DNA from 2 places in the Thermaerobacter sp. FW80 genome. Region 1 is predicted to be linked to the other one. Evidence: riboswitches for the same ligand, from Rfam matches in the RefSeq annotation. Region 1 holds a riboswitch; the other holds the start of a gene.
What was found. A riboswitch is a leader RNA that binds a small molecule or an ion and turns the genes downstream of it on or off. The one in region 1 is predicted to bind cobalamin.
Positions count from the first base shown of each region.

Region 2: it holds a riboswitch for cobalamin, as region 1 does, so the genes downstream of both, E1B22_RS10185 (ABC transporter substrate-binding protein) here and E1B22_RS01480 (ribonucleoside-diphosphate reductase subunit alpha) in region 1, are expected to answer to the same signal.

Region 1 is NZ_CP037895.1:356,613-362,246, forward strand. It holds gene E1B22_RS01475 (ribonucleotide-diphosphate reductase subunit beta) at 1-646, opposite strand, end outside; gene E1B22_RS01480 (ribonucleoside-diphosphate reductase subunit alpha) at 744-3,536, opposite strand; cobalamin riboswitch at 3,776-3,911, opposite strand; gene E1B22_RS01485 (glycerophosphodiester phosphodiesterase family protein) at 4,280-5,047, opposite strand; gene E1B22_RS01490 (HAD family hydrolase) at 5,535-5,634, opposite strand, start outside.
Region 2 is NZ_CP037895.1:2,438,954-2,444,587, reverse strand. It holds gene E1B22_RS10195 (M24 family metallopeptidase) at 1-1,079, opposite strand, end outside; gene E1B22_RS10190 (NADH:flavin oxidoreductase/NADH oxidase) at 1,300-2,343, shown strand; cobalamin riboswitch at 2,589-2,737, shown strand; gene E1B22_RS10185 (ABC transporter substrate-binding protein) at 2,976-4,049, shown strand; gene E1B22_RS10180 (iron ABC transporter permease) at 4,166-5,401, shown strand; gene E1B22_RS10175 (ABC transporter ATP-binding protein) at 5,530-5,634, shown strand, end outside.

The DNA of each region.
Region 1 (5,634 bases):
CGGGGCGGACCAGCAGCTGGCGGGTCAGCTCCTGCTGGAACGCCTCCTTGGCGCGGATGGCCGGGACGTCGCGGTGGGCGGCGAAGACCCGCTCGCGGTCGACGGGCAGGGTCTTGAGCACGTACTCGAAGGCCATGGTGTGGTTGGCCTCTTCCCAGATCTGCCGCGCCAGGTAGAGACGGATCTCCGGCGGCGTCAGCAGCGGGTAGATGGACATCACCAGGTTGTGGGTGACCAGCGACTCCATCGGGTTGAAGAAGCCCAGCAGCAGCTCGACCGCCCGCCGCTCGTCGTCCGTAAGGCGCAGCTCCCAGTCGCGGACGTCGTCGGCCAGGGGGATCTCCTCGGGGAACCAGGTGTTGCGCTTACCCTGCTGGGCGTGGGCGTAGGCCCAGGGATACCGCAGCGGGAAGAGCTGGATGGGCTCCAGGGGGTCGCCGCCCAGCAGGCGATCCCCGGGGACGCGGTCGCCCGCCTCCCCCGCTGGGGCGTCACCAGGTCGCCGGCCGCCCGGCTGGCGTTGACCGTGGGGTGCACCGTCCGGCGGGCGGTCATCCAGCATGGGACGGCCCCCAGGCCCCTCCTCGGCCTGATGGTGATGAGCCGGTTGGTCGGCCGATGGGCGGATGATGGGCTCCACAGCCATCTCCTCCTTGCCTGTTCCGTTGGTGCCTTGCCAGGGGTGGTGCGATCGCGGTGCACCGGCGCCATCGCGCCCGCGTGGGGCTCGCTGGGTCACCGGCTCATTGGCACGACTCGCAGATCAGATCCGGATCTTCGGGACGAACGCGGCACGCCGCCTGCGGCAGGCCGTTCGCCCCGCGCCCGCCAAGGCGCCCGTCGGGGCGTCCGTCGAGGTCCGGGGGATCCCCTACCCCCTCACGCTCGGCAGCCGGCGCATCCACGGCGACCGGCGCTGGGACGCCGGTGGCTGCCGCGGCGCCAGCCGGGCCGGCTTCGGACCCGCCCGGGCGTGCCTCCCCGCCGCCCGGGTGGGATCCGGGTCGGGCCGGGCTGGTCTCCACCGCGCTCGGGTGGGTCCCGGCTCCGGTCACGCTCACGCTGGCGTGCACGCCACCCGGGCTGGCCCCCGCTCCGGCCGGTTCGTCCAGGTTCCAGCGCAGTTTGCGGCGCGCCTTGTTCACTCGCACCGTCGAGGGCTCCGCGTACATCCGCGGCGCCATGAAGAGGTAGTAGGTGGACTTCAGCCCCCGCCGCCAAGCTTCGAGATACACCCGCTCCATGGCCCCCAGGTCCCGGTCGGCCAGGAACAGGTTGCGGCTGATGCCCATGTCGACCCACTTCTGGGCGCGGGCCGCCACCTCCAGGTAAACCTCGGGCGGCACCTGGTACGCGGTGGGGTAGCGGCGGCGCACATCGGCGGGGATCTCGGCGATGGGCTGGAGGTCGCCGCGTTCCTCCACGATGCGGTCGCGGGCGGCCTCCCAGAGGCCCCGCCGCTCCAGCTCCTCCACCAGGACGCGGTTGATCTCGAGGAACTTGCCCGAGAGGGTCTGCCGGGAGAAGACGTTGGCGTAGGGCGGATCCAGGCTCGGCGTGGTCCCGGCGATCAGGCTGATGGTGGCGGTCGGGGCGACGGCCAGCACCGTGCCGTTGCGCATGCCCCGGCGCACCCGGTCCCGGACCGCATCCCAGTCGAGACGGGCCGTGCGGTCGACCGCCACGGGCTGTCCGCGCCCGGCCTCGAGATCCGCCAGGGTGTCCAGGGGCACCCGGCCGCGGGCCCAGCCGCTCTCGGCGAAGGCGGGGAAGGGGCCGCGTTCTTCCGCCAGGCGGCACGAGGCCAGGATGGCGTGGTAGCTGATGAACTCCAGCACCCGGTCGGCCAGCTCGGCCGCCTGGGGGTCGGCGTAGCCCCAGCCCAGGCGGTTGACCGCCTCGGCGAAGCCCATCACCCCCAGCCCCACCGGCCGGTGGCGCAGGTTGGAGCGGCGCGCCTTCTCGATCGGATAGAGGTTGAGGTCGATGACGTTGTCCAGCCCCCGCATGGCCACGGCCACCGTCTCGGCCAAGGCGCCCCAGTCGATGCCCTGCGGCCCCAGGTGCCGGGCCAGGTTGACGCTGGCCAGGTTGCACACCGCCACCTCGTCGGCGGTGGTGGGGAGGAAGACCTCGGTGCAGAGGTTGCTGGAGTGGATCACCCCCGGCAGCAGCGAGCGCAGGTTGCCGGCGTCCTTGAACACCAGCCAGGGGTGGCTGGTCTCCTGCAGGGTGGCCAGGATCTCCCGGAAGAGCTGGCGCGCGTCCACCCGCTTCCACGCCCGGCCGGGCAGCGCCCCGGCCTCGGCCTGGCGGATGCGCTCGGCGTAGGCCGCGGCGAAGGCTCGCCCCACCTTCTCGGGCAGCTCCGGCACGTAGGCCGGGTCGAACAGGTACCACGGCTCCCCGGTCTCCACGCGGCGCAGGAACTCGTCGGGGATCCAGAGGGCGGTGTTGACGCTGTGCGCCCGCAGGTACGGGTCGCCGCTGTTGCGCTTGAGGTCGAGGAAGGCCTCGATCTCCAGGTGCCAGGGCTCGAGGTACACCGCCAGCGTCCCCCGCCGGCGGCCACCCTGGTTCACCGCCTTGATCAGGGCGTCGTAGAAGTGGATGAACGGGATGACGCCCGACGACTCGCCGTTGATCCCCCGCACCGGCGATCCCGCCGCCCGCAGCCGCGTCACCGAGGCCCCGATGCCGCCGGCGTACTTGGCCAGCCGGCCGAAGTCACTGGCCGCCTCCAGGATGTGCTCCATGGAGTCGTGGACGTCGGCCAGGTAGCAGGACGAGAGCTGGTGGTGGGGCGTGCCGGCGTTGAACAGGGTCGGCGTGCTGGGCAGATAGCGGAAGGTCGACATGGCGTGGTAGAACCGGCGGGCCCAGGCCTCCCGCTGGCCGGGTTCCTCCGCCAGGGCCAGCCCCATGGCCACCCGCATGAAGAGGAACTGGGGCGTCTCCAGGCACCGGCGGCTCTCCGGCTCCCGCACCAGGTACCGGTCCATTAGGGTGACGAGGCCGATGAAGGGCAAGGTCTCGTCCCGCTCCGGGTCCAGGGCGGCCGCCAGCGCGTCGAGGTCGAAGGCCAGCAGCCGCTGGTCCAGGGCACCGCAGGCCACGCCCTTGCGGATGTAGGCCGGGAAGGCGGCCCGGTAGGCCGCCGGGGACGGGTCCGGTTCCCCCAGGACGAACCGGTAGAGCTGGCGCAGCCGCGCCCGCACCGCCACCCGTTCCATCCGCGGCTCCCGGTGCAGGTGCTGGGTGGCGGCCTGGACCAGGAGCTCCTCCAGTTCGGTGGCGGTCCCGGCGGGTTCGGTAGCCGTTCCGACGGGCGCGGTAGCGGTTCCGGCGGGCGCGGCGACGACGCCGGGCGATGCCAAACCGCCGGCGAGGGAGCCGACCGAGTCGGCTGGGGACGCGGCGAGGATCCCGGCCCCAGGAGAGCCGGCTGCCACCCACTTCAGATCGCGGCGCAGGATCTGCTCGAGGCGGGCCGCATCGGGTAGGCCGGCGGTCAGCCGGCGGAGGACGTCGTCCATGGGCTTCCTCCCCTCCCCTGGCGGTTCCGCCCCAGCGCCATCGGCGCGGCACGGAGGAGGGGAGGAGCCGGCGGGTGCCCCCGGCCCGCCCCGCCAGGCGATGGAGACCGGCGTGGATGCCGTCGGCTGGCGGGAGGGAAACGAAACCCGGCCCACGGGGGGCCGGGTTGCATGGCAAGGGAATGCCCGCGCTCGGCCCGCCCTCACCCCTCCGCGGGGGCGGAACGGAGGCGCGGTGTGGGTACTCGGGCTTCCGGCGCCGCCGTCCCCGGGCGCGGGTCGATGGCCTCGCACACCGGGCATCGATCCCGTGCACCGGTTCCGGCGCGCCGGTCACCGTTGCGGGACAGCGCCGGACTCTCACCGGTCTTCCCCCAGCGGGCCACCGGCGCCGCGGCCGGACCATGGCCCCGCCGCCGCGGTCGCCCTCGCGGACCGCCTGGGAGGACGGTCCCCGCCAGGATCCGCTCATCGGGAGCGCGATCCCCCGTCGGGGGCGATGCGCTCCGGTGGCCGCGCCCTGCCCTGTCGGACAGGCACCGCGCCGTGGCTGGGTCCTCGCCCTCGGGGGCGCAGCGCGGACCGCAGCCACATGCCAGATATGGAATTTTGTTCGACGCCATCCTACAACATGTTGTGTTCATTGGCCAAACCCGAAGGGCGGCCGCCATCGGCAGCTACGACCGGCGGCCGGCACAGGGCGGGCCGGGAGACGGACAAGCTCACCCGGACGACCCCGGCGCCTAGCGGCGCGCCATGGCGAACTCCCCAAGGGCCTGCGGGTCGTCGGATTGGAGGATGTCCACCCCCCAGCCCGCCAGCTCCCGCAGAACCGCGCGGCTCTCGCCGAAGCTGTGGACCGCGATCTGCGCCCGGTGGAGCAGGTAGACCTCCTCCGGCGCCAGGTGCTCGGCATCCACGCAGAAGACGTCCGCACCGGCCGACCGCGCCACCGCGACCGGGTCGATCAGCCGGGCCTGGCAGATGGCGCCCGTCATGATGTCGGGGGCCACCTCCTTGCACCACCGCAGCACGTAGTGGTCGAAGGACAGCAGCATCACCTGGTCGTGCATGTCCCGCTGCCGCACCAGCTCGACCACCCGCTCGCATAGGGCGGCGGCGTCGCGGCCGTACGGCTTGAGCTCGATCTGCAGGTACACCCGGCCCCGGGCCCAGTGGAGCACCTCCGCCAGGGTGGGGACGCGCTCCCCGCGGAACCGGCCGCCGAACCAGGCACCGGCGTCCAGCTGGCGCACCTCGTCCCACCGGGCCTCGGCCACCCTCCCCTTGCCGTTGGTGGTCCGGCGCAGGTCGGCGTCGTGGAAGACCACCACCTCGCCGTCGGCCGTCAGCTGCACGTCGAGCTCCACCATGTCGACCCCGGCCGCCACCGCCTCCCGGAAGGCGGACAGGGTGTTCTCCGGGGCCCGCGCGCGGCCGCCGCGATGGGCACAGGTCAGCGGCCGCTGCCGCTCGAGGGCCCACGCCAAGGACGGTAGACCGCGATCCATGGGAACCTGGACCAACCTCCGCCGCAAACTCCGCGGGCCGGCGCCATCCCGCCGGCCCGTGCGATGGACTGCCCCTTCCCCAGACGCCGCACAACGCCTGGGTCATGGTATTCCGCCGCTCCCTGGCGCATCGCCAGCGTCGGCACCCAGGGCGCCAGGCCCGCCCCTCGGCACGTCGACACCAAAGGCCCGCGGCCCCACCACCGGCCTCGTTGGCACCGTTGCCGGCGTCGTCGGCACCGCTGGCCCATGGCCCGACCATCCGCGGTCGCTCGCACCGCGTGACCGGACCCGCCCGACGTCGTCGCGTCCATCGGACCCCTAACGCCGCCCCCTGCTGCGGACACGCGGCCCGCGCCCGCTCTCTCGCCAGACAGTGTAGCGGCCGCCGTGCCAGCCGGGAAGCCCTCGCGCATGGGCCTTAAGAGGGCACGAGCGCGGTTCGGCGGGCAGGGCCGCCTCCCGGTTCGCCTGGCCGATCCGGTCCTCAAGAAGGTACGAGGCGCCGGCCCGCCTTCGGCGCGAGGGCCGTGAACAGGGGCTCGAGGGACCGGATGACCGCCCAGTCCCGGGCGGGGTACCGCGGG
Region 2 (5,634 bases), 870 kb from region 1:
ATGCCGTGGCCGAGCAGCGGCGCCAGGTGGCCGGCGAGCCCGAAGGACGCGGCTGCCTCTTCCGCCGCCGCCAGCAGGGCCGCCACCGGCGTGCCGGGCCGGCACCGCGCGAGGACCGCCTCCAGGCAGGCCGCGGTGGCGGCGGCCAGCCGCTCCAGCTCGGGACGAACCGGCTCGAGCAGCGCGGTGCGCAGCACGTCGAACTGGTAGCCCCGGCAGGCGCCGATGATGTCGAAGGCGACCGCCTCGCCCGGCTGCACCCGCCGGTCCGTGGCCTGGGGCCAGCGGAAGCTCAGCAGGGACCAGGCGCCGGCGTGCACCCGGAAGTAGCGCACGAAGTCGGCGCCGGCGGCCAGCGCGGCCGCGGTCCCCGCGGCGCCCAGCTGCTGCTCCGAGAGGCCGGGGCGCAGGACCTCGAGGGCCGCGGCCAGCCCCACATCGGCCACCGCCGCGGCTCGGGCGAGCAGCTCCTGTTCCTCCGGGTCCTTGACGCGGCGCGCCCGGCGAACCAGCGCGTCGGCGGGGACCCACTCCACGCCCGGCAGGGCCTGGGCGGCCGCCCGGAAGGCGGCCCAGGACCACAGGTCCGTCCCCGCGACGCCGATGCGGCCCGCGGTGAGCCCCAGGCGCTGGATCCACGTGCGGAGGGCCATGGGATGGGCGGGGGTGAGATCGACCCGGTCCGCCACCACCGTCTCGGGACGGGCCGCGTCGGCGATGAGGACCACCGGGCCGCGGCGCGGCACCAGCAGGAGCGACTGCCCCCAGCCCTCGTACCCCGGGACCGCCGCCGCCGTGGGGGCGGGGGCGTGGTGGCCGCAGAGGAAGGCCACGTCCCCGCCGCGTTCGTAGAAGGCACGGCCCACCGCCAGCACCGCATCGAGGCCCGCGGCCGCGGCGGCGGCCCGCAGCGCGTCCTGCCGCCGTCGGTAGGTGGCCTCGGGCAGGACCGGCCGGTCGATCCCGGGGCCCCGGGCCCCGCGGGGCAGGTAGGGCGCCGGGGCGGCGGGCGCCGGACCGGCGGCGTCGCCCGAGGGAGGTTCCGGGGCGGTTCCCGGTTCGTCCGACACCGGCGACACCTCGCTTCCGTCCCCCTACTTTGGCCGTCGGGCGCGGATTCCCTCCCGGGCCCCTTCCGGCCACCGCGCCGGGCCGGCGACGGCGGCCGCACCGCCGGCGGCCGCCGGCCCCCGGTGCCGGCGGCGCGGAGCCTCGGGGCCCCGGTGGAGCCGCCCCGAACGCCGGGGGTTGAGGCCGGCTCGCGGCGAGCCGATAATGGCGCCGTCGAGGTGAGGAGCCATGGCGGGCTTGTTCGATCCCATCGCCTTCCGCGGGCTGACCCTGCGCAACCGCATCGTCATGTCCCCGATGTGCCAGTACAGCGCCGGCACCGACGCCCGGGCCAACGACTGGCACTTCGTGCACTACGGGACCCGGGCGGTCGGCGGCGTCGGGCTGATCGTGGTCGAGGCCACGGCCGTGGAGGGCCGCGGGCGCATCAGCGAGGCCGATCTCGGCCTCTACCGCGACGACCACGTCGAACCCCTCCGGCGGATCGTCGACTTCTGCCACGCCCAGGGGGTGCCCGTCGGCATCCAGCTCGCCCATGCCGGCCGCAAGGCGTGGTCCCCGAACAAGGGGGTGGGGCCGGAGCCGGCGGTGGCGCCGTCGGCGATCCCCTTCGCCCCGGACTGGCCCGTGCCGCGCGCCCTGGGGATCGAGGAGATCCCGGCCATCGTCGACGCCTTCGCGGCGGCCGCCCGCCGGGCGCTGCAGGCCGGGTTCGACCTCATCGAGATCCACGCCGCCCACGGCTACCTCTTGAACCAGTTCCTCTCCCCGCTGAGCAACCGGCGGACCGACGGGTACGGGGGCGACCTCCGCGGCCGCATGCGCCTGCTGCTGGAGGTGGTCGAGGCGGTGCGGGCGGTCTGGCCCTCCGACCGGCCCCTCTGGGTGCGGCTCTCGGCCGTGGACTGGGCGCCCGGGGGCGTCACCCTGGACGACACCGTCGCCGTTGCGTCCGCCCTCAAGGAGCGGGGCGTCGACCTGGTGGACTGCAGCTCCGGTGGGGTGGTGCCGCCTCCCGAACCCATCCCCCAGGGGCCCGGCTACCAGGCCGCCTTCGCGGCCGAGGTGCGCCGCCGGGTGGGCATCGCCACCGGGGCCGTCGGGCTGATCACCGAGCCCGCCCAGGCGGACCACGTGATCCGCTCGGGCCAGGCCGACGTCGTCCTGCTGGCGCGCCAGTTGCTGAGGGAGCCCTACTGGCCGCTGCGGGCGGCGCGGGAGCTCGGGGCCGAGATCGCCTGGCCCCGCCAGTACCTGCGGGCGCGCCGGTAGCCGACGCCCGCGTTGGGCCGAGCCGGGGGCGCCCGCGGCCGCGGCCACGCCGGGGCGCGGGTGGGCCCCCGCCCGTCCCGCGTCCGGAAGGGCGCGTCACCGCCGCCCATCCGCGGCGACCGGCCGCTACCTCGTGCCCCCGCGATGGGGTAGAATGGGTGCGGACAACCGAATCCCGTGGCGGTCCAGGTGCCCCGTCCCGCGGCGGCCCAGGGTGCGGCGCGACGCGGCCGCGGGCGAGGGAGAATAGGGAAGTCCGGTGCGAATCCGGCGCGGTCCCGCCACTGTGACCGGGGAGCCGGCGCCCCTCGTGCGCCACTGCGGCCCGCTGCCCCAGCGGGCAGGGCTGCGGGAAGGCCGGGCGCCCGGCGGTGATCCGGGAGCCAGGAGACCTGCCTGGACCGAGTACGTACGCCTTCGGCGGAAAGGAGGTACGTACCGGGTGCGCCCACGTGCGGGGACGTCGCCCCGGCCTGCTCTGACGCCAAGGCCGGGGCTTTTCGTTTGAGCAGGGAGCCGTTGGCGGAGGGATCCGTCCGCCCGCCGCCGAGGGGCGCGGGCGACCCGGGTGCGGCCGGGTCGGCGCCCCGGGCGGGTGCCGACGGAGACGGGGACGAGGGGAGAGGGACCGGATGATGGCACGGTTCGTACGAGGGCTCTGGGCGGGACGAACGCGGCGAGGCGGCGGGCCGCGACGCGGTGGGGCCCTGGTGGCGCTGCTCCTGCTGGTCGCCCTGCTGGTGACCGCCTGCGGCGGTGGCGGCGGGGCGACGCCGGACGGCGCAGGGGCCGGCGGCTCCGGGGCCGGTTCGTCCCCGGCCGCTGCCGGCGAGGGGCAGGCGTCGACGGAGCAGGCGCCGCGGACGAGCTACCCCTACACCCTCACCGACGACGCCGGGCGGCAGGTGACCCTGGAGCGGCGGCCCGAGCGCATCGTCTCGCTGGCGCCGAGCAACACCGAGATCCTCTTCGCCATCGGCGCCGGGGACCGGGTGGTGGGGGTCGACTCCTTCAGCGACTACCCCGCGGAGGTCCAGGAGCTGCCCAAGGTCGGGGGCCTGACGGACACCAACTACGAGCAGATCGTGGCCCTGGAGCCGGACCTGGCCCTGACCATCGGCGGGACCGAGGAGCAGGTCGCGAAGCTGGAGGAGCTCGACATCCCGGTGGTGGTCATCCAGCCGGCCACCCTGGACGACGTGCTGGACCGCATCCTGCGCATCGGCGAGCTGGTGGACGCCCAGGCGGGCGCGCGCCGGGTGGTGGAGGACATGCGGTCCCGCATCGAGGCGGTGCGCCAGCGCGTGGCGGACATCCCGGAGGACCAGCGGGTGCGCGTGTTCTACGAGGTCTGGAACGACCCGCTGATGACCGTGGGGCCGGGCGGGTTCATCCACGACGTCATCGTGGCCGCCGGCGGCATCAACGTCGCCAAGGGGACCGGTCAGCCCTGGCCCCAGATCAGCCTCGAGGAGGTCGTGCGGCAGGACCCCCGGGTCATCGTGGTGCCGGCCTCGCTCAAGACCTCCTACGAGGAGCTCAAGGCCAAGCGCCGCCGCGGGTGGGAGGGCATCACCGCGGTCGAGCAGGGCCGCGTGTACGCCATCGACGACGCGGTGATCAGCCGGCCGGGGCCGCGCCTGGTCGAGGGGCTGGAGCAGCTGGCTCGCTGGTTCTACCCCGACCGCTTCCAGGGAGGCGAGTGACGGCCGAGGACGCGCCAGGGGGGTGCCGGCCGCGCCGGTGGGGTCCGGTGGGGGCGGGGGGCATGCGGCTTCAGGGGAGAAGGCAGCGGCCCCTGGGCCGGGCCGCACGATCGGCGATGCCGCAGGGCGGGGCGAGGGCCGAGGCCGACGGGACGGGTCCTGGACGAGGGCCGGGAGGGCCGGGTCCGGCCCGCCTGCCGGGCGCGGGGCGCCCTCCCGGCCGGGGGGCCGGCGTCTTCGCCGGCCTGGCCCTGGCCTTGGTGGTCTCGCTGCTGCTGGCGACGGGGCTCGGGGCCGTCGCGGTGCCGCCGGCCGAGGTGGTGCGCGTGCTGCTGGACGCGGCGGCCCGCGCCCTCGCGGGGGACGCGGGCGGGGAGGTGGCCCCGGCGGCACGGATCCTGGTGGACATCCGGCTGCCGCGGGTGCTCCTGGCGGCCCTCGTCGGGGCGTCCCTGGCCGCCGCGGGCAGCGCCTTCCAAACCCTCTTCCGCAATCCCATGGCGGACCCCTACGTGCTGGGCGTCTCCAGCGGCGGCGCGCTGGGCGCGGCCCTCGCCTACCTGGTGCTCCTCGGGCTGTCCACCGGCGCGGCGGGCGCGGCGGAGGGGCCGCCCGGCGGCGCGGCCGGGCCGGCGGCCGGAGGGCTCGGTGGCGTGGCGGGCGCGCTGGTGCGGGTCATCGGCTTCGGGCTGGTCCCCGCCGGCGCCTTCGTCGGCGCCCTGGGTGCGGTGGTGGCGGTCAGCCGCCTGGCCCGGGTCGGCGGCCGCCTGGCCGTCGGCACCCTGCTGCTGGCCGGGGTGGCGGTGGCGTCGCTGCTGGGCGCGCTGGTGTCCTTGCTGGTCTTCCTCAGCGGCGAGCGATTGCGACCCATCGTGTTCTGGCTGCTGGGCAGCCTGTCGGGCGCGGGCTGGCGGGACGTGGAGGCCCTGGCCGTGGCGGCGGCGCTGGGCCTCGGGATCCTGGCCAGCCAGGTGCGGGCGCTTAACGCCCTCTGGCTCGGCGAGGAACCCGCCCACCACCTGGGGGTCGACGTGGAGGCGGTGAAGCGGCGCCTGCTGGTGGCCGGTTCGCTGCTGGCCGCCACGGCGGTCAGCGTCAGCGGCGTCATCGGCTTCGTGGGGCTGATCGTCCCCCATGCGGTGCGGCTGCTGGTGGGCGCCGACCACCGGCGGCTGTTGCCCGGTGCCGTCCTGGCCGGGGCGACGGTGATGATCCTGTGCGACACCGTGGCGCGGCTGGCCCTGGCGCCGGCCGAGCTGCCGGTGGGCGTCGTCACGGCCCTGGCCGGGGCGCCCTGGTTCCTCTGGCTGCTGCGGCGCCATGCCACGGGACGGGACGTGGGACTGGGATGAGGGAGGGTCGCGTCCGGGCCGCGGTGAGGGGGCGCGGGGCGGGGCTCGCGGCGACCTGCGCTCCGCCGGACGGACCGGGACGGCGGGCCGGTGCCGGCGACGGTCCCCGAGGGTGGGGAGGTGGGCGGATGGGATTCGCCCTGGAGGTGCGGGACGTGCGCGTCGGCTACGCGGCGACCCCGGTGCTGGACGGGGTGACCCTGGAGGTCGGTGCCGGGGAGTGGTTGGCGGTG